DNA from 4 places in the Arthrobacter sp. SPT-J7 genome. Region 3 is predicted to be linked to each of the others. Evidence: riboswitches for the same ligand, from Rfam matches in the RefSeq annotation. Region 3 holds a riboswitch; each other region holds the start of a gene.
The links. Region 3 has a riboswitch for S-adenosylmethionine ahead of AC5RWX_RS07740 (LLM class flavin-dependent oxidoreductase). Riboswitches for the same ligand answer to the same signal wherever they lie in the genome.
Positions count from the first base shown of each region.

Region 1: linked by a shared signal. The riboswitch ahead of AC5RWX_RS23710 (aminotransferase class V-fold PLP-dependent enzyme) and the one ahead of AC5RWX_RS07740 (LLM class flavin-dependent oxidoreductase) in region 3 are both predicted to bind S-adenosylmethionine.
Region 2: linked by a shared signal. The riboswitch ahead of AC5RWX_RS12490 (bifunctional o-acetylhomoserine/o-acetylserine sulfhydrylase) and the one ahead of AC5RWX_RS07740 (LLM class flavin-dependent oxidoreductase) in region 3 are both predicted to bind S-adenosylmethionine.
Region 4: linked by a shared signal. The riboswitch ahead of AC5RWX_RS02485 (flavin reductase family protein) and the one ahead of AC5RWX_RS07740 (LLM class flavin-dependent oxidoreductase) in region 3 are both predicted to bind S-adenosylmethionine.

Region 1 covers NZ_JBNHFF010000078.1:7,636-11,814, reverse strand. The annotation lists gene AC5RWX_RS23715 (class I SAM-dependent methyltransferase) at 1-713, opposite strand, end outside; gene AC5RWX_RS23710 (aminotransferase class V-fold PLP-dependent enzyme) at 819-2,258, opposite strand; SAM riboswitch class IV at 2,295-2,408, opposite strand; gene hisN (histidinol-phosphatase) at 2,563-3,375, opposite strand; gene rsgA (ribosome small subunit-dependent GTPase A) at 3,425-4,179, opposite strand, start outside.
Region 2 covers NZ_JBNHFF010000006.1:265,177-269,355, forward strand. The annotation lists gene AC5RWX_RS12475 (PDR/VanB family oxidoreductase) at 1-421, shown strand, start outside; gene AC5RWX_RS12480 (CPBP family intramembrane glutamic endopeptidase) at 541-1,320, shown strand; gene AC5RWX_RS12485 (VOC family protein) at 1,481-2,122, opposite strand; SAM riboswitch class IV at 2,314-2,428, shown strand; gene AC5RWX_RS12490 (bifunctional o-acetylhomoserine/o-acetylserine sulfhydrylase) at 2,496-3,821, shown strand; gene metX (homoserine O-acetyltransferase MetX) at 3,902-4,179, shown strand, end outside.
Region 3 covers NZ_JBNHFF010000004.1:29,104-33,282, forward strand. The annotation lists gene AC5RWX_RS07730 (acyl-CoA dehydrogenase family protein) at 1-108, shown strand, start outside; gene AC5RWX_RS07735 (APC family permease) at 123-1,607, shown strand; SAM riboswitch class I at 1,695-1,786, shown strand; gene AC5RWX_RS07740 (LLM class flavin-dependent oxidoreductase) at 1,874-3,277, shown strand; gene AC5RWX_RS07745 (DUF1206 domain-containing protein) at 3,454-4,179, opposite strand, start outside.
Region 4 covers NZ_JBNHFF010000001.1:534,141-538,319, forward strand. The annotation lists gene AC5RWX_RS02475 (MDR family MFS transporter) at 1-776, opposite strand, end outside; gene AC5RWX_RS02480 (aldo/keto reductase) at 965-1,957, shown strand; gene AC5RWX_RS02485 (flavin reductase family protein) at 1,954-2,460, opposite strand; SAM riboswitch class IV at 2,503-2,617, opposite strand; gene AC5RWX_RS02490 (prephenate dehydratase) at 2,718-3,587, opposite strand; gene AC5RWX_RS02495 (hypothetical protein) at 3,684-3,887, shown strand; gene AC5RWX_RS02500 (NADPH-dependent F420 reductase) at 3,914-4,179, opposite strand, start outside.

The sequences.
Region 1 (4,179 bases), on a different contig from region 3:
AGCTCTTCATCCAGGCTGTGGCCCAGGTGGTCGTGGAGGTACCAGTCCAGGTTGGCCAGCACCTTGGCCCGGGTGGTTTCGCTGGCCCGCAGGTAGTAGCTTCTCGACTTCGTGAGCTCCACGAGGCCGGTAGTGCTGACGCGGTCCTGCCAGTGGGTGACGTGACCCTCAAGCCCGCGGAACTCGGGCCCCACGAGCGGCCGGAAGCCTGGCTTGTACACATCCCCTGCGTGCATGATCCGGGAGAGCCGGTGGACCCAGGGGACGGATGTATCCAGCTGGTTCCAGATCAGGCCCAGCGTCCCGTGCGGGCGGAGGACTCGGGCCAGTTCGGTGCTTGCTGCCAGGGCGTCGCACCAGTGCCAGGCCTGGGCAACGCTTACGACGTCGAAGGCTTGGGCAGGCATGCACGTCGCCTCCGCTGTGGCCCTGACTGCCGTTGCCGCGGGATAGTGCACCCGTAACTGCTCGAGCATGTCCGCGGAGGGGTCCACCGCCGTCACGGCCAGGCCCATGTCCAGCAGCAGCCCAGTGAACTTTCCGGTGCCGGCACCGGCATCCAGCGCATCACGGGCGCCTGCAGGCACCAGCCAATGGACTGCTTCTTCCGGGTAGCCGGGACGGACCTGCTGGTAGTGCCGGCCGCCGTCCTGGAAGCTCTGGCCGAGCTCGCGCCGCCGTCCTTGATCAAGCCTGGGGCCACCCCGTACCAAGTGTGGCCTCCTTCGTCCGATGCCCTTGGGTATCCTTCGAATTTACCGCACCCGCTGTAGAGGCAAGATCAGTAAGTCAGTGCGAACCCATAGCGGGCACGAGGCTCAGTCGTCGATGCAGGGAGCCGCCCCGGCGGTTCCCGGAGTGTTGGGTGCCCAGTGCGGGTAGGTCCGGGTGTCGTTGGCGGGAACCCACCGTCCCGCGTCCACGACGTAGTCCCACCCCAGGCCGTTGCGGCGCAGCGAGTCGATTCCGGCAAGGAGCCGTTCTGCGTCCTCAAGGCGTGAGCCGACGCCGAAACTTGCACGAAGGGAGCCGGAAGGAAGCCCCAGCCGCTTCAACAGCGGGTGCGCGCAGAACCGTCCGTCCCGCAGGCCAACGCCGTGCTCAGCGGACAGGTAGGCGGCCACGAGTCCGGCGTCGTAGCCTTCCACCGAGAAGTTGACCACGCCGATCGTGTCCGTGTCCGGGTTGGTGTCCTTGAAGATCTGGTGCACGGTCACGCCGTCGATCTTCTGCAGGCCTTCCACCAGGAAGGAGCGGATGGCCGACTCGTGCGCATGCCACTGTTCCTGGTCCAGCCCGGCGATCACCTGGGTGGCGCGGGCCAGGGTGGCTGCGCCAAGGACGTTGGGCGAGCCACCCTCATGGCGGGCCGGGCCAGTGGCCCAGCTGACGCCGTCGAGCCTTGCTTCCTTCACCGCGCCGCCGCCGGCGAGATGGGGCGTTCCGGCGTCGAGCCAGTCCGCGCGGCCCACCAGCACGCCGGTACCGAACGGCGCGTAGAGCTTGTGGCCGGAGAAGGCCAGGTAGTCGACGCCGTCCGCGGCGATATTCACGCGGCGGTGCGGTGCGAGCTGGGCCGCGTCAACCACGATCCTTGCGCCGTATTCGTGGGCTAGTGAAGCGAGAGCCCGGATGGGAAGAATCTCACCCGTGACGTTGGAGGCGCCGGTGACGGCGAGCAGGCTCACACCGCCCTGCTCCAGCTCCGCACGGACGGACTCGATGGTCCCGGCGATAGAGTCAGCGGCAACGATGCTCCGGTGGGGAACACCCTGCCACGGCAGCAGGTTCGCGTGGTGTTCGATGTCCAGGTACAGGACGTCGCCGTCCGGATGACCGTCCGTGGCAGGCAGGCAACCAGCCAGCAGGTTGAGGGAGTCGGTGGTGTTGCGCGTGAAAATCACCGAATCGTCAGGGCGGCCGCCGACAAATTCCCGGACGATGCTGCGTGCGTTCTCGTAAACGGACGTGCTGATCTGGGAAGCGTAACCGGCGCCGCGGTGCACACTCGCGTAGAAGGGCAGGATCTCGTTGAGGTAGGCCGAGACTACCGAAAGGGCAGGAGCCGAGGCACCATAGTCGAGGTTTGCATACCGCACGTGCCCGCCGGCGATCAGGGGCGCCTGGATTTCCGCACCCGTGACCGCAGCAAGGGGACGGTTGGCAACAGCGCGGCGGGCATCAAAGAGGACAGCGGCTTCAGCCTGAATGGTGTCGGGCTGGGCGGCGGCGTTGGGGGAGACAGTGGCAGTTGTCACAGAGACCTCACATCGAAAAGGACTCCCTGCTCCGGGAATCCGCGCTTGCCGCATCCGTTCCGGACCGGCCTGGTCGTCACCCGGGGCACCCCACCGCGGTTGGAGGGTTGCCGGCCAGCAAACCGGGGTTTCGCGCTGGCACTCGTGACCTGGTTAAGAGCGTAGGACATGGGGTAGGAAGGTTTGAAGCCGGCTCGAATGTTAAGCACTTTGTTACGCTGGCTGAAAAGTGCTGCTTCAGCCGAAGAAACGGCGGCCGGCGCCTCCTGCAGGAGCCGTCCGCCGCTCATTGTTCGGAAAGTGCTTAGAGAAGATCATCCAAGTCGGGGTTCAACCTGCGGAGCACCTCGGAGTGCAGGATGGAGTTCGTGGCCAGCGCATTGCCGCCGAACGGTCCGTCCTCCCCTTCGAGGGAGGTGAACCGGCCGCCCGCTTCGACCACGATCGGCACGAGTGCCGCCATGTCGTAAAGGTTGAGTTCGGGTTCGCAGGCTATGTCCACCGCGCCTTCGGCCACCATGCAGTAGGACCAGAAATCGCCGAATGCCCGGGTCCGCCACACGTCCTCAGTAAGGCCCAGGAAGTTGTCCAGGTTCCCGCGTTCCTTCCACCCGCCCAGGCTGGAGTAGGACAACGAAGCATCCGCAAGGTTGGCGACATTCGAGACGCGGAGCCGGGTGGCAGCAGCCAGCGACCGTCCCATGTAGGCGCCCATGCCCTTGGCCGCCCACCAGCGCTTGCCCAGGGCCGGGGCGCTGACCACTCCAACAACGGGCTCGCCCTCATCCACCAAAGCGATCAGGGTGGCCCAGACGGGGACGCCACGGACGAAGTTCTTGGTGCCGTCGATGGGGTCGATGATCCAGCGGCGGGACCCGTGGCCGGTGCTGCCGAACTCTTCACCGAGTACGGCATCGCGCGGACGGGAGCGGGACAACTGGCCGCGGATGGCCTCTTCCGCAGCCTTGTCCGCGTCGGTGACCGGCGTCAAGTCGGGCTTGGTCTCCACCTGGAGGTCCTGGGCCTTGAAGCGGCTCATGGTCTGGTCATCCACGGAATCTGCCAGGACGTGCGCCAGGCGCAGGTCATCGTTGTAGCTTGAAGCGGGTTGGATCATGGTTACAAAACTACCGTCTGCGCGCGGTTCTGCTGGGAGATCGGCACCGTCAGTTGACGCTGCCGAGTTCCTTCGCCTCCTGCGCCTCCATCCGGGGGTCGGTACCCAGAAGGCGCCGCAGGGATGCCAGGCGCGCTTCCCCGGTGGCGCCGGCATGCCCGCCCGCCACCCAGGCGTCAAGGCCGCAGTTCACGGCCGTGGCGGTGTGCTTGCAGCCACGTTCGCAGTCCTCGATGCCGGGGGAGAGGTCCGGGAAGGAGCGCAGGATCCGGTCCGGGTCCACGTAGGCCAGGCCGAAGGAACGGATGCCCGGGGTGTCGATAATCCAGCTGCCGGCGGGTGCGTCCGCCAGCCGCAGGGCCAACGCTGACGACGACGTGTGCCGGCCCCGCCCCGTTACCGCATTGACCCCGCCGGTGGCACGTTCGGCCCCCGTCAGCGCGTTCACCATGGTCGATTTGCCGACGCCTGAGTGCCCCAGCATGACGGTCACCTTTCCGTCCAGGTAGCCGCGGAGCTCCGCGACGGCCCTGCTGTCCAGGCGCGCGGACAGGCCGTCGTCCGAGCGGGCATCGATCCCCGAAGCGGTGGAGTCGGCCGTCCGGCTGATGATCACGGGGAGGTCGAGGTGCGTGTAGTTGGACAGCAGCTCCGCTGGATCCTTGACGTCCGCCTTGGTGACCAACAGGATCGGCTCGATCCCGGCGTCGTACGCCGCCACCAGGGCACGGTCGATGAAGCCGGTGCGGGGCTCGGGGTTGGCAGCAGCCACCACAACCACGAGTTGGTCCGCGTTGGCCACCA
Region 2 (4,179 bases), on a different contig from region 3:
GTTGGCGGAGCAGGGCGCCGGAACTCACGTCTACGCCTGCGGTCCCGGCCCGCTGCTCAATGTCATTCAGTCGATTGCCGACGGCTGGGAGGATCCCGGGCGGTTCCACTGCGAGCGCTTCGCCGCAACCGGCGAAGTCCCGGAGAACGACGGCGAGTCCGCCTTCGTGGTCGAACTGACCGACGGGACTGAGGTCCCGGTGGGACCGGACGAGTCCATCTTGCAGGCACTCGAAGCGGCCGGGCTCAGCCCGCTGAACTCCTGCCGCGAGGGAATCTGCGGTACCTGTGAAACGCCTGTGTTGGGCGGCGAAATTGACCACCGCGATTCGCTGCTGTCCGATGCGGAACGCGACGCGGGAGACACCATGATGATCTGCGTCTCCCGGTGCAAGGGCAAGCGCTTGCTGCTGGACTTGTAGCGAGGCCTGGTCCCGGAGCGCCCGCGCCGCAACGAAAGCCGATTCAACGGCGGGGGAGGGTGGAACACGAATCCCTTCCGGATGTCCCCGGCCCGGGTTCCCTTGGCAAGATGGAGGCTATGGACAAGCAGAAGGTGGTCACCGCGAGTGCACCGCGCACGCTGAGCTACTACCGGGCGGAAGTGCTCATTGTGCTCGGGGTTTCGCTGGGGCAGTCGGCTGTCTACGCCGTGGTGAACCTGCTGGAGAAGATGACCCGCGCGCCGCTGGCCTCGCAAACCACCACGCTGAACCCGGTACTGAACAAGCGGGAGATCTTCGATTTCGTCTACCAGATGCTCGGCATCTGCTTTGCGCTGGTGCCGGTGGCCTTGGTGCTGCTCCTCATGACCTCGCCCGGCCAATCGGCCTTCCGCTCGATCGGGTTCACCTTTTCCCGGCCCAAGGTGGACTTCGGTTTAGGCTTCCTGCTGGCGCTGCTGATGGGTGCCGGCACGTTGGTCGTCTATGCCGCCGGCCGGGCGCTTGGGATCACCACCGCCATTGTCCCCGCGGCCTTGGACGAATATTGGTGGACCGTGCCGGTACTGGTGCTGTCAGCACTGCGCCACGCCATCCTCGAAGAGGTGGTCATGGTTGGCTACCTCTTCAACAGGTTCGCCAAGTTCGGCTGGGGGATCTGGACCACGATCTTCGTCAGCGCCGCCCTGCGCGGGACCTACCATCTGTACCAGGGGATTGGACCGGGCATCGGCAACTTCCTGATGGGGCTGGTATTCGGGTACGTCTACACAAAGGTAAAGCGGGTGATGCCGCTGGTCGTCGCTCACGCACTGCTGGATATTGCCGGCTTTGTCGGGTATGCGCTGGTGGGTCCGGCCATCGGCATCGGGACCTGACCCGCCTGCACGCCCCGCGGGAGTCCGGGCGTTCTCTCCCCGGACAGGCCAAAGGCTCCCGTTCTACCTCTTGCGCCACCGTGGGTGGGAGCAAGAGGGCGGAATGGGAGCCCCTGCGATAAGCGCGAGTCTTGGTACCGTGCCAGCCGGGACCGGAAGCTTAGAGTTCGACGATGCCGTTCGCGGTTTCGAAGCGGACCGACATGATGCCGGGTGTGCCGTTGGGTGCGGTCCAAGCAACCTTGACGTCGTCGAGAAGGTCATCTACCGGGGTGCCCAGCCAGTCGGCCACGCGTTCCGAGGATCCGGCAATGGTCAGGCCGATCAGCTTGACGGTCGCGGGGCGCGCGTTGGACGGGTGCAGTGCCTCGGTGCCGTCATCCCAGCGCAGCATGTAGGGGACCTGCGGGTCGGCGATCAGGCCCTTGATGCCGATCTGCTGCCAGCTCAATTCCTGCCCGTCCGGAAACTTTCGGTTCCCGGGAACCGCATGACGGCCCAGCCGCTCTTCGAACGGGGTCAGATCGTCCACTTCCACACACCAGCCCATCCAGCCGCCGCCGGCTTCGGACCGGGCACGAACGGCTTGGCCGAAGGGGGCCTTGTCGGACGCGGGGTGGTCCAGGACCTCCACCACTTCCAGGTAATGGTGGTCGGTCAGCGGGAAGATCATGTTGCGGGTGCCGAAGCGGGGGTGTACCCCGCCCTTGACCGCGTCGATACCCAAGGCCTTGGAAATCCGCTCTGAGGTGGCAGCCAGGCCGTCGGGCTCTGCAGCATAAGAAACGTGGTCGAAGCGCATAGGCATATCTTGGCACTTTGTGAACCAGCGCTCGACTTAGGGTGACCTAAGTCACTGTGCTTTCGCGGTGAATCTTGACGTTAGCCCTTTACAGCCAAGGGCAGGTCTGGCCCCCGGCAAGGCAGGGGAGGGGCGGTCACAAGATGTCATATTGTTGCGGCCGGCCGGGCTCTCCGCCGAGACTGGACGCAGGTCATGAGTGCCAGCGTGAAACCCCGGTTTGCTGGCCGGCAACCCTCCAACCGCGGTGGGGTGCCCCGGGTGAAGACCAGGCAGCCGCCACAAGGCGGTGCGCAAGCGCGGGTCACACCCGGGACGGATATACCGGCACGGCCGGATCCCGGATGACCCCTTCCGTTGAAGGAGTTGCACCATGTCCAATGCAGACTGGTCTTTTGAAACTCGTCAAATCCACGTCGGCCAAGAGCCGGATGCCGCCACCGGTGCCCGCGCACTGCCGATCTACCAGACCACGTCGTTCGTGTTCCCCAGCGCGCAGAGCGCCGCGGACCGCTTCGCCCTGTCCGAATTGGCACCCATCTACACCCGGATCGGCAACCCGACGAGCGAGGCTGTGGAAACCCGGCTCGCCAACCTGGAAGGCGGCGTCGGCGCACTGCTGCTGGCCTCCGGCCAGGCTGCGTCCACGTTCTCCATCCTGAACCTGGCCGAGGCCGGCGACCATATCGTAGCCAGCCCCAGCCTGTACGGCGGTACGTACAACCTGCTGCGCACCACGCTGCCCAAGTTCGGCATCGAAGTCACCTTCGTTGAGGATCCGGACAACCTGCAGCAGTGGCGCGACGCCGTGCAGCCAAACACCAAGGCCTTCTTCGGCGAGGTGGTCTCCAACCCGCGCCAGGACGTGCTGGACCTGGAGGCCGTCAGCAGCATCGCGCACGAGAACGGCGTGCCGCTGATCGTGGACAACACGCTGGCCACCCCGTACCTGATCCGCCCGATCGAGTGGGGGGCAGACATTGTGCTCCACTCGGCCACCAAGTACCTCGGGGGTCACGGGACCGCCATCGGCGGCGTGATCGTGGACGCCGGCACCTTTGATTTCGCTGCCGATCCGGAGAAGTTCCCTGGCTTCAACACCCCGGACGACACCTACAACGGGCTGGTCTTCGCCCGCGACCTGGGTGTCGGAAGTGCGCTCGGCGCCAACCTCGCCTACATCCTCAAGGCCCGCGTGCAGCTGCTGCGCGATCTGGGCTCTGCCATTTCCCCGTTCAACGCCTTCCTGATAGCCCAAGGCCTTGAGACGCTGAGCCTGCGGGTCGAGCGGCACGTGGCCAACGCGCAGAAGGTGGCGGAGTTCCTCGAAGCGCACGACGACGTTGCTTCCGTTGCGTACCTCGGCCTGCCCTCGAGCCCCTGGTACGAGCGCGGCCGCAAGTACGGTCCGAAGGGCACCGGCGCCATCGTGTCGTTTGAGATCAAGGGTGGACTGGAGGCCGGCAAGCGCTTTGTGGACGGACTGGAACTGCATTCGCATGTGGCCAACCTCGGCGACGTGCGCTCGCTGGTGATCCACCCGGCGTCGACCACGCACGCCCAGCTTTCGGCCGAGGAGCGGTTGTCCGCCGGCGTGACCGACGGACTGGTCCGGCTCTCGGTGGGCATCGAGAACGTCAACGACATCATCGCCGACTTGGAGGCCGGGTTCCGTGCCGCCAAGGGCGCGGACGACTAGGCAAGCAGGTAGAACGCAGCGTGACGATAGTGCAACCGCAGGAACTCGTGGACCAGGCGACGGATGGCGTCCTGCGCAGGATGCCTGTTGGTGCGCTGGAACTGGAAGCCGGCGGCTACCTGCCCGAGGTCGTTCTGGGCTTTGAAACCTGGGGCACCCTCAACGCGGATGCGTCGAACGCGGTCCTGATCGAGCACGCCCTGACCGGCAGCACGCACGTGGCCCGCGGCACCTCCGACGAGGACGGCTGGTGGGACGACCTGATCGGTCCCGGTGCCACCATCGACACGGAGCGCTATTTCGTAGTGGCCGCCAACATGATTGGCGGCTGCTACGGCTCCACCGGTCCCGCGTCGCC
Region 3 (4,179 bases):
TGGGAAGTCAACGCCGCCGAACCTCCGTTCGTCTGGACGATTGGCGAGGCCAATGCCGACGCCGGCCGCAAGCCACGCATCCCCGCCGCCGGTTCCGCGGCCGTCTAGGAAGAAGGCAAACCATGTCAGTTTCCAACCTCCAAACTCTCGCCGCGCCGCCAGCCGCCGCTCCCGCGGCCGGAACCGCGCCGCGGCTCTCCGGCCGGCTGGGCGTCGCCAGCATCGTGCTGATCGTGGTGGCCGCTGCGTCACCGCTGGGCGTAATCGGCGGAACGGTCCCGCTGGCCATCGCCAGCGGGAACGGCGCCGGCCTCCCGTTCATCTACCTGCTGGCCACAGCAATCCTGTTGCTGTTCGCCGTCGGCTTCACCACCATGACGCCGCATGTGCCGTCGGCGGGCGCGTTCTACAGCTACGTGGACAAGGGCCTGGGCCGGCGGGCTGGACTGGGGGCCGCCTTCGCGGCCTTGCTCTCCTACCTGGCGCTGGAAGCCGGCGTCTACGGGCTCTTTGCCCCGGCGGTCGATGAAGTGGTCCGCGCTTACGGCGGCCCCGCGCTGCCTTGGTGGGTGTGGGCGGCGGCGGCGCTGGTTGCCGTGGCATGGCTGGGTCACCGCAACATCGAGCTGTCCGGCAAGGTGCTGGCCGTGCTGCTGGTAGCCGAAGTACTGATCGTGCTGATCCTGGACGCCGCCATCGTCTTTGGCGGCGGCGGGTCCGAGGGGCTCTCCGCCGGGTTCCTTACCCCGTCCACCGTGCTGTCCGGGGCACCCGGGATCGCGTTGCTGTTCGCCATCCTGAGCTTCATCGGCTTCGAAGCCACCGCCGTGTTCCGGGACGAGGCCCGCGACCCGGACAAGACGATCCCGCGTGCCACCTACCTGGCCCTCCTGGTGGTGGGCGGCTTCTACGCCCTCTCCAGCTGGCTGCTGATCAGCGTCTGGGGCGACGGCGGGATAGTGCAAAAGGCCACTGACGCGCCCGGCACCCTGCTCTCCGAGACCACCGCGCTCTACCTGGGCACGGCCGGCAGCCACATTGTCCAGGTTCTGCTCGCCTCCAGCCTGTTCGCCTGCATCCTGTCCTTCCACAACATCAGCTCGCGCTATTTCTTCCAGCTGTCGGGGCAGGGCATCTTCCCCGCCAAGCTGGCCGGCACCCACACCCGGCACCGCTCTCCGCATTTGGCCTCCGCAGCGGCCACGGCCGTGGTGGCTCTGTTCCTGCTGGTCGCCGTGGTGGCCGGATGGGACCCTGTGGTGCAGTTCTACACGTGGTTCGCCGGATTCTCCTCCCTGGGCGTGGTGGTGCTGATGACGCTCACCAGCGTCGCCGTGTTGGTGTTCTTCCGCCGGCAGGGAGCGCCGGCCCGCAGCTGGAAGCGCTCCGTGGCCCCGGCGCTTGGACTCCTCGGGCTGCTGGGAATCCTGGGCCTGATCTTGCAGAACCTGCCCACATTGGTCGGCAACAGCGTACCGCTGGCCATCGCGGTCGTGGTGCTGATCCTGGCCAGCTTCGGCGCCGGAGCAGTGGTCGCCTCGAGGCGGCCGCAGACCAAAGTTGGTCCCGCGCCGTCGGCGTCAACCGGGGCCGCGCCGTCGTCGTAATTCCTCCCCCGCGTGGCGCGCAAGATTCTTACCCCGCGTGACGCGCACCATTTCCCTCCCGGCGCCTGCGGGTGTCCAATGGAGGGGTACCCATCCAGAGCGGCCGAGAGACCTGGCTTGTTGACGCCGCAGCAACCCCCTCCTTGTGAGGAAGGTGCTACCGCCAGGACCGATGGAGAAGCTCGATCTCTCGTTGGTTCCTCAGGGCCACTGCATGCCCGCCGGGGGACCGGCGCGGGCTCTTCTCATCAGTAAAGGAGCCTGACATGACCGTAAAAGACCCGCAGCGCCACGTCCGCCTCAACGCGTTCGACATGAACTGCGTTGTCCACCAGTCCCCGGGACTGTGGCGCCATCCGAAGGACCAGGCGGACCGCTACAACGATCTGGAGTACTGGACCCACCTGGCCCAGGTGCTGGAGAAGGGCAAGTTCGACAGCCTCTTCATCGCCGACGTGCTGGGCACCTACGACGTGTTCGGCAGCACGAACGAAATCCCGCTGTCGGCCGGCGCGCAGGTGCCGGTGAACGACCCGATCCTGCTGGTGTCCGCGATGGCCGCCGTGACCAAGAACCTGGGCTTCGGCATCACCGCCGGCACGGCCTATGAGCACCCGTACCCGTTCGCCCGCCGGCTGGCCACGCTGGACCACCTCACGAAGGGCCGTGTGGGCTGGAACGTGGTGACCGGCTACCTGCCCTCCGCGGCGCGGAACATGGGCCAGGAAGACCAACTGGAACACGACGAGCGCTACAACCACGCGGACGAATACCTCGAGGTGGTCTACAAGCTGCTGGAGGGCTCGTGGGAGGACGACGCCGTGGTCAAGGACCGCGCCTCCGGCGTGTACACCGACCCGGCGAAGGTCCACGAGATCCGTCACGAGGGCCAGCACTTCAAGGTGCCGGGCATCGCGATCACCGAGCCCAGCCCGCAGCGCACCCCGGTGATCTTCCAGGCCGGTGCCTCGGCCCGCGGCATGCGCTTTGCCGCCGAGAACGCCGAGGCCGTCTTCGTGAGCTCCCCGACCAAGGAAATCCTCACGTCCACCGTGGCCAAGATCCGCGACGCAGCCGAGGCTGCCGGCCGGGGCCGCTACGACATCCGCATCTACGCCATGCAGACGGTCATCACGGCAGCCACCACGGAGGAAGCGCGGGCCAAGTACCAGGACTACGCCTCCTACACGGACATCAACGGCGCGCTCGCGCTGCTCTCCGGCTGGACCGGCATCGACATGTCCCAGTTCGACCTGGACGACGTGATCGGCGAGGACGTAAAGTCCAACGCCATCCAGTCCTCGGTGGAGAACTTCAAGAAGGCCTCCGGCGACGCGGACAAGCCGTGGACCATCCGCCAGATGGCGCAGTGGATCGGCGTCGGCGGCTTCGGCCCGGTCACCGTCGGCTCCGGCGCCGAGGTGGCGGACAAGCTGATCGAGTGGGTGGACGACACCGATGTGGACGGCTTTAACCTGGCCTACGCCATCACCCCGGGCTCGTTCGAGGACGTCGTCGAGTTCGTGGTGCCGGAGCTGCAGGCCCGCGGTTCCTACCCCACCGACTACGCGCCGGGCACGCTGCGCAACAAGCTCTTTGGGCGCGGCGACAAGCTGCCGGAGAACCACAAGGCTGCCGGCTTTCGGCTGCAGAACTCCCTGATCCACTGACCCCGGCCTTTTCTGTCAGCCAGCGAACCACGGCACCAGCTGAACCACGACGGCGGTGCGACGCCCCTTCAAAGGGGCAGCGCGCCGCCGTCGCACTTTCCATTAACGGTACCGAAAACGCCCCTCCCCGCGGAGGGAAGGGGTGTTGCCGGGACAGTCGATGGAGGAGGCGTTAGCTACATCTTCGCGTAACGTGCCCGGGCCCCCAGATAGAGCCCGTAGCAAATCAGCCCGACGGCCACCACGGCCAGCGCCGCCGGCCCGAACGGTTGCTCGCGCAGCGCCTTGAGCGCGCCGTCGAGGCCTTTCACGTCCTGCGGGTCGTTCTGCACCGCGGCGACCGCCAGCAGCAGCCCGAGCACAAACAAGGCCAGCCCCTTGCCGACAAAGCCGACGATGCCCACCCACGTTACGGCGGTGCGGACGCCGCCGGGGGGCAGCGGCTTGAGGTCGGCGAGGAAGTTCCGGAACAGTCCTTTGACCACGTAGTAGATTCCGGCGCCGATGATCACCGCGCCGATCAGGAACAGCACCACGGCTCCGCCCGGCCACTGCATCAGCTTGGTGCTGGCGTCCTGCGATTTCTCGCTGCTGTTGCTGCCGGAGCCCAGGGCAAAGCTGCCGAAGCTCACCGCTATCGCTCCGTACACGATGGCCAGGCCCACGCACTTCGCCCGGTAGCCCCACTTTTTCTTCTTCTCCAGGCCACGGCCGCCGAACACCGCTTGGCTGATCTGCCACAGGGCCAGGGCGGCAGCGCCCAGCATGCCCGCCCAGAGCAGGAACAGTCCGCCCGGGTGCTTCGCCAGGCTGGAGGCTGCTCCAGACTGGTCCGCCTCGCCGCCTCCACCGAAGGCCAGCCGCAGCGCGATTGCGCCGATCAGCACGTGCAGCAGCCCGCT
Region 4 (4,179 bases), on a different contig from region 3:
CACGGATAGGTGGTCCCGCCCCAGCTGGTGAACAAGATGACCGCCGCACTGGCGACCGCCAGCAGGAAGGTGCCCAGATAGTCCAGCTTGGGCCGGGGCCCGCCCGGTTTATGCAAGTGCAGGGTGGTGGTGATGACGACCAACGCCGCGGCCCCCAGCGGCAGGTTGATGTAGAAGATCCAGCGCCAGTTCCAGTTGTCGGTGATGAACCCGCCCAAGAGCGGCCCGCTGACCGAAGCAAGACCGAAGGCCGCCCCGATTAAACCCATGTACTTGCCCCGCTCACGCGGCGAAACAAGATCGCCGATGATCGCCTGCGCACCGATCATCAACCCGCCGCCGCCAACTCCCTGGATGGCGCGGAAGGCGATCAGCTGCGGCATGCTCTGGGCCATGCCGGAGAGCATGGAGCCGCCCAGGAACACCGCGATCGCGAAGATGAAGATGCTCTTGCGCCCGAACAGGTCGCCGAGCTTGCCGTAGATCGGCAGCCCGATGGTGGCGGCCAGAATGTAGGCGGTGATCACCCACGAGATGTGCTCCAGCCCGTTCAGGTCGCCGACGATCGTGGGCAGCGCGGTCGCCACGATGGTCTGGTCCAGCGCGGCCAGCAGCACGGCGAGCATCAGCCCCAGGAACACCACCATGATCCGCGGCTGTGCCGTGGCCGCGCGGTCCCGGCCGTGGTTCCGGCCATGGTCCGTGGGGGCGGAAACCGGTGCTGTTGAGGGGCCGGCGGGCTGCGGGCCGCGGTCTGGGCTGGGAGGTACTGCCATGGTGAACTTTCCGGCGGCGCGGGTGGCGCAGGTGGCCTGATGTGGTTGCCTGGGGACGCCCGCCGCCCCGCGTCTGTACCGTACTGCCGTCCGCGGAGCGGCACAACCCCCGGTTCCGGCACCACAAGCCCCGGTTCCGGCACGGCGTTGACGTACGCTGGAAGCCCGCCCAGCGAAGGGACATGCCAATGGACGACGCCGGATCCCGCCTGATCTTCGGCTGCATGGGTTTGGGCGGTGGCTGGGGGAGCGGCCCGTTGGAGGCAGCCGACGTCGCCGCCGCCCACACGGTGGTGGACGCGGCGCTGGAGATCGGCATCAGGATTTTCGACCACGCCGACATCTACGCCCACGGCAAGGCGGAGGCTGCGTTCGGCCGGGTGCTGGCCGAGCGCCCGGAACTCCGGGAAACCATCCAGCTGCAAAGCAAGTGCGGCATCCGGCTGCCGGCTCCCGGGCTGGCCGGCCAATATGACTCATCTCTCGGGGCGATCGTGGCCAGTGCCGAGGAAAGCCTGCGCCGCCTGCACACCGACTACCTGGACACGCTGCTGATCCACCGGCCTGACCCGCTGGCCCCGGCTGAAGAGATCGCCGAGGCTTACAGCCACCTCCGGATGGCGGGCAAGGTCCGCCGGCTGGGCGTCTCGAACATGGCCGGCGAACAGATGCGGTGGCTGCAGGCAGCGCTTGACGAGCCGCTTGCTGTGAACCAGCTGGAAATGAGTCTGTACCGGCGGGACTGGCTTGAATCAGGCGTGCTGGTCAACCACCCGGAAGGCGCGGCCGTCAGCTTCCCGCACGGCACGCTGGAGTATTGCGCTGCGCACGGGGTGGAGCTGCAGGCCTGGGGCTCGCTGGCCCGGGGCCGCTACAGCGGCCGGCCCATGGAGCCGGAGGCCGGCGACCACGCCACCGCCGGCAAAGCAGGAACCGGGGCTGGAGCGGACCAAGCGACGGCGACTCTGGTCACCGAACTGGCCCGGGACAAGGGCTGCACGCAGGAAGCCGTGGTGCTGGGCTGGCTGCTGCGCCATCCGTCCAACATCCGGCCGGTCGTCGGTACCAGCAACCCGGAACGGATCAAGGCCTGTGCACAGGCCGAGGAGATCGGCGCCGCGATGACCCGGCAGGACTGGTACGCGCTGTGGGTCGCGGCACGGGGGCGACCGCTGCCCTAAACGAACGCGGGCTGTTCCAGCCGGCGGAACACGGAGTCGTGGAAGACCAGCGGCTGGTGCGCGCCGTCGTGCGTGGCCAGTCCATGTACCTCCAGCAGCACCACGTGGTGGTCCCCGGCCGGAACCTCCTGGTGCACCGAGCAATCCAGCCAGAGCGCTGCGTCGTTGAGGAAGAGCGCGTCCTGGTCGGTGCGGTGCAGACTAAGCCCAGCGAAGCGGTCGCCGCTCTTGGAAGCAATCTGGCGGCAGACGCCGTCGTGCCCTGTGCCCAGCACCGAAACACCGATCCGACCGGCTTGGCGGACCAGCGGCCAGGTCCGGGAGGTGTTCTGGACCGCGAACATCACCAGCGGCGGTTCCAGCGAAACGCCCACGGTGAAGGAGGAGGCGACGATGCCTTGCGGCGTGTCGTCGATGACGGCGCAGAGCGCTGCGATTCCGGAGGGAAAGCGACCGAAGGCGGAGCGCAGGGTGTTCGGGGTCAAGTCGTTGTGCAGGGACATGGCCATCCTTGAAGCTAGGGCGCATCCGCTGCTGCCGGAGGATACGCGTACTTGCCTGCCGACAAACCCGGCGGGCCGAATCATCACCTGGAGCACCCCGCTACGGTAGAGGGTTGCCGGCCAACCAGCCAGGGCTGTGAAGTTGGCGCTCGTGATTCATGTCCCACGGTAAGAGCGCGATGTGTCCCCGGTCAAACACGGGTAACAGTTCGTTAAGAACGTCCGGGGCCAGGCGCAGGCACCCGCATTCGGCTGCCTCAGGCGTCCGCGGGCTGGTCCGCGCCGCGGTGCAGCCGGAACGGATGGGCGGGATAGACGCCCAGGATCCGGATCTCGGTGGTGAAAAACTCCAGTTCCTCGAAGGCATGGACCATCGACTGATCCTCCGGGTGGCCTTCGACGTCCACCATGAACATGGTGGCAGCGAACTCGCCGCCGACCATGTAGCTCTCCAACCGCGTCATGTTGATGCCGTTGGTCGCGAAGCCGCCGAGCGCCTTGTACAGCGCCGAGGGAACGTTCCGCACCCGGAAGACGAAGCTGGTCACAGCGGGACCGGGCAGTTCTTCGCGGCTGGGGACGGGCCGTTGATCGGCCAGCACCACAAACCGGGTGGTGTTGGTTGGGTCGTCTTCCACCTTCTCGGCAAAGACCTCCAGGCCGTAAAGCTCCGCAGCCATCGGCGGCGCGAGCGAGACCTTGGTCGGGTCGTTCCATTCGGCTACTTCCCGTGCCGAGCCGGCGGTGTCGCCCGCAATAACCGGCGTCAGCCCCAAGCGGCGGATCAGCTTTCGGCATTGGCCCAGGGCATGGATGTGGCTGTGCACTTCGCGGGCCTGTTCCACCGTGGCCCCCGGAATGCCCAGCAAGCTGAAGCGGATGGGCAGGAAAAATTCCTCCACTATCTGCAGCGTGGTCTTGGGCAGCAGGGCGTGGATATCCGCCACCCGGCCGGCAATCGAGTTGTCAATGGGGATCATGGCCAGTTCGGCCTCGCCGCTTGTGACGGCGGCGAAGGCGTCTTCGAAGCTGGCGCACGGCACCGCGTCCCAGCCGGGCCGGACCTCAAGGCACGCCATGTGCGAGTTCGAGCCGGGTTCACCTTGGTACGCGATTGCTGGAGCCATGGGCGAAATTATCCCACCGCAAGAGCCCGGGGCCTTATTCGGCGGGGTCTGGCCGCCGTCACAAAGCCGGAGCGAGACGCGGATACAGTGGAGGACGTGGAAGGATCCAACCCCCGTGCCGTCGCCCTCTGGCTGGCCGCTGCCGTCGTCGCCCTCTTTGCCGTCAGCCTGACGGTGATGCCGTCCATTATGGGGCTGGATGTGATGCCCCCGCTCATCGTGGTGTCTGTGCTGCTGCTGATCGGCGCCGGAGTGCTGGCCGGGATGGCCGTTGCGGCCAAGCGGTCGGGGCGGCGGTAGGCCCGGCGCCGGGCACCCCACCGCGGTCAGGCGACGACGCCGAAGCCTCCGGTCCACGGCACCTTCTCGGCAGCGGCCAGGGTGATCTGCAGGAAGCCCACGGCCTCGAGCTCCCGGGCACGGGAGAGCGCGCCGGCGTCGATCGCCTGCAGCCCGGCGGCGGTGACCACCTCGGCCAACAGGGACTTGGCCTCGGCGTCGTCCCCCGCCATCAGCACGGTAGTGGGAAGGCTGCCGACGGTGCCCGAGGACAGCGTCGCGGCGAAGGTCGTGTTGAAGGCCTTGACCACGC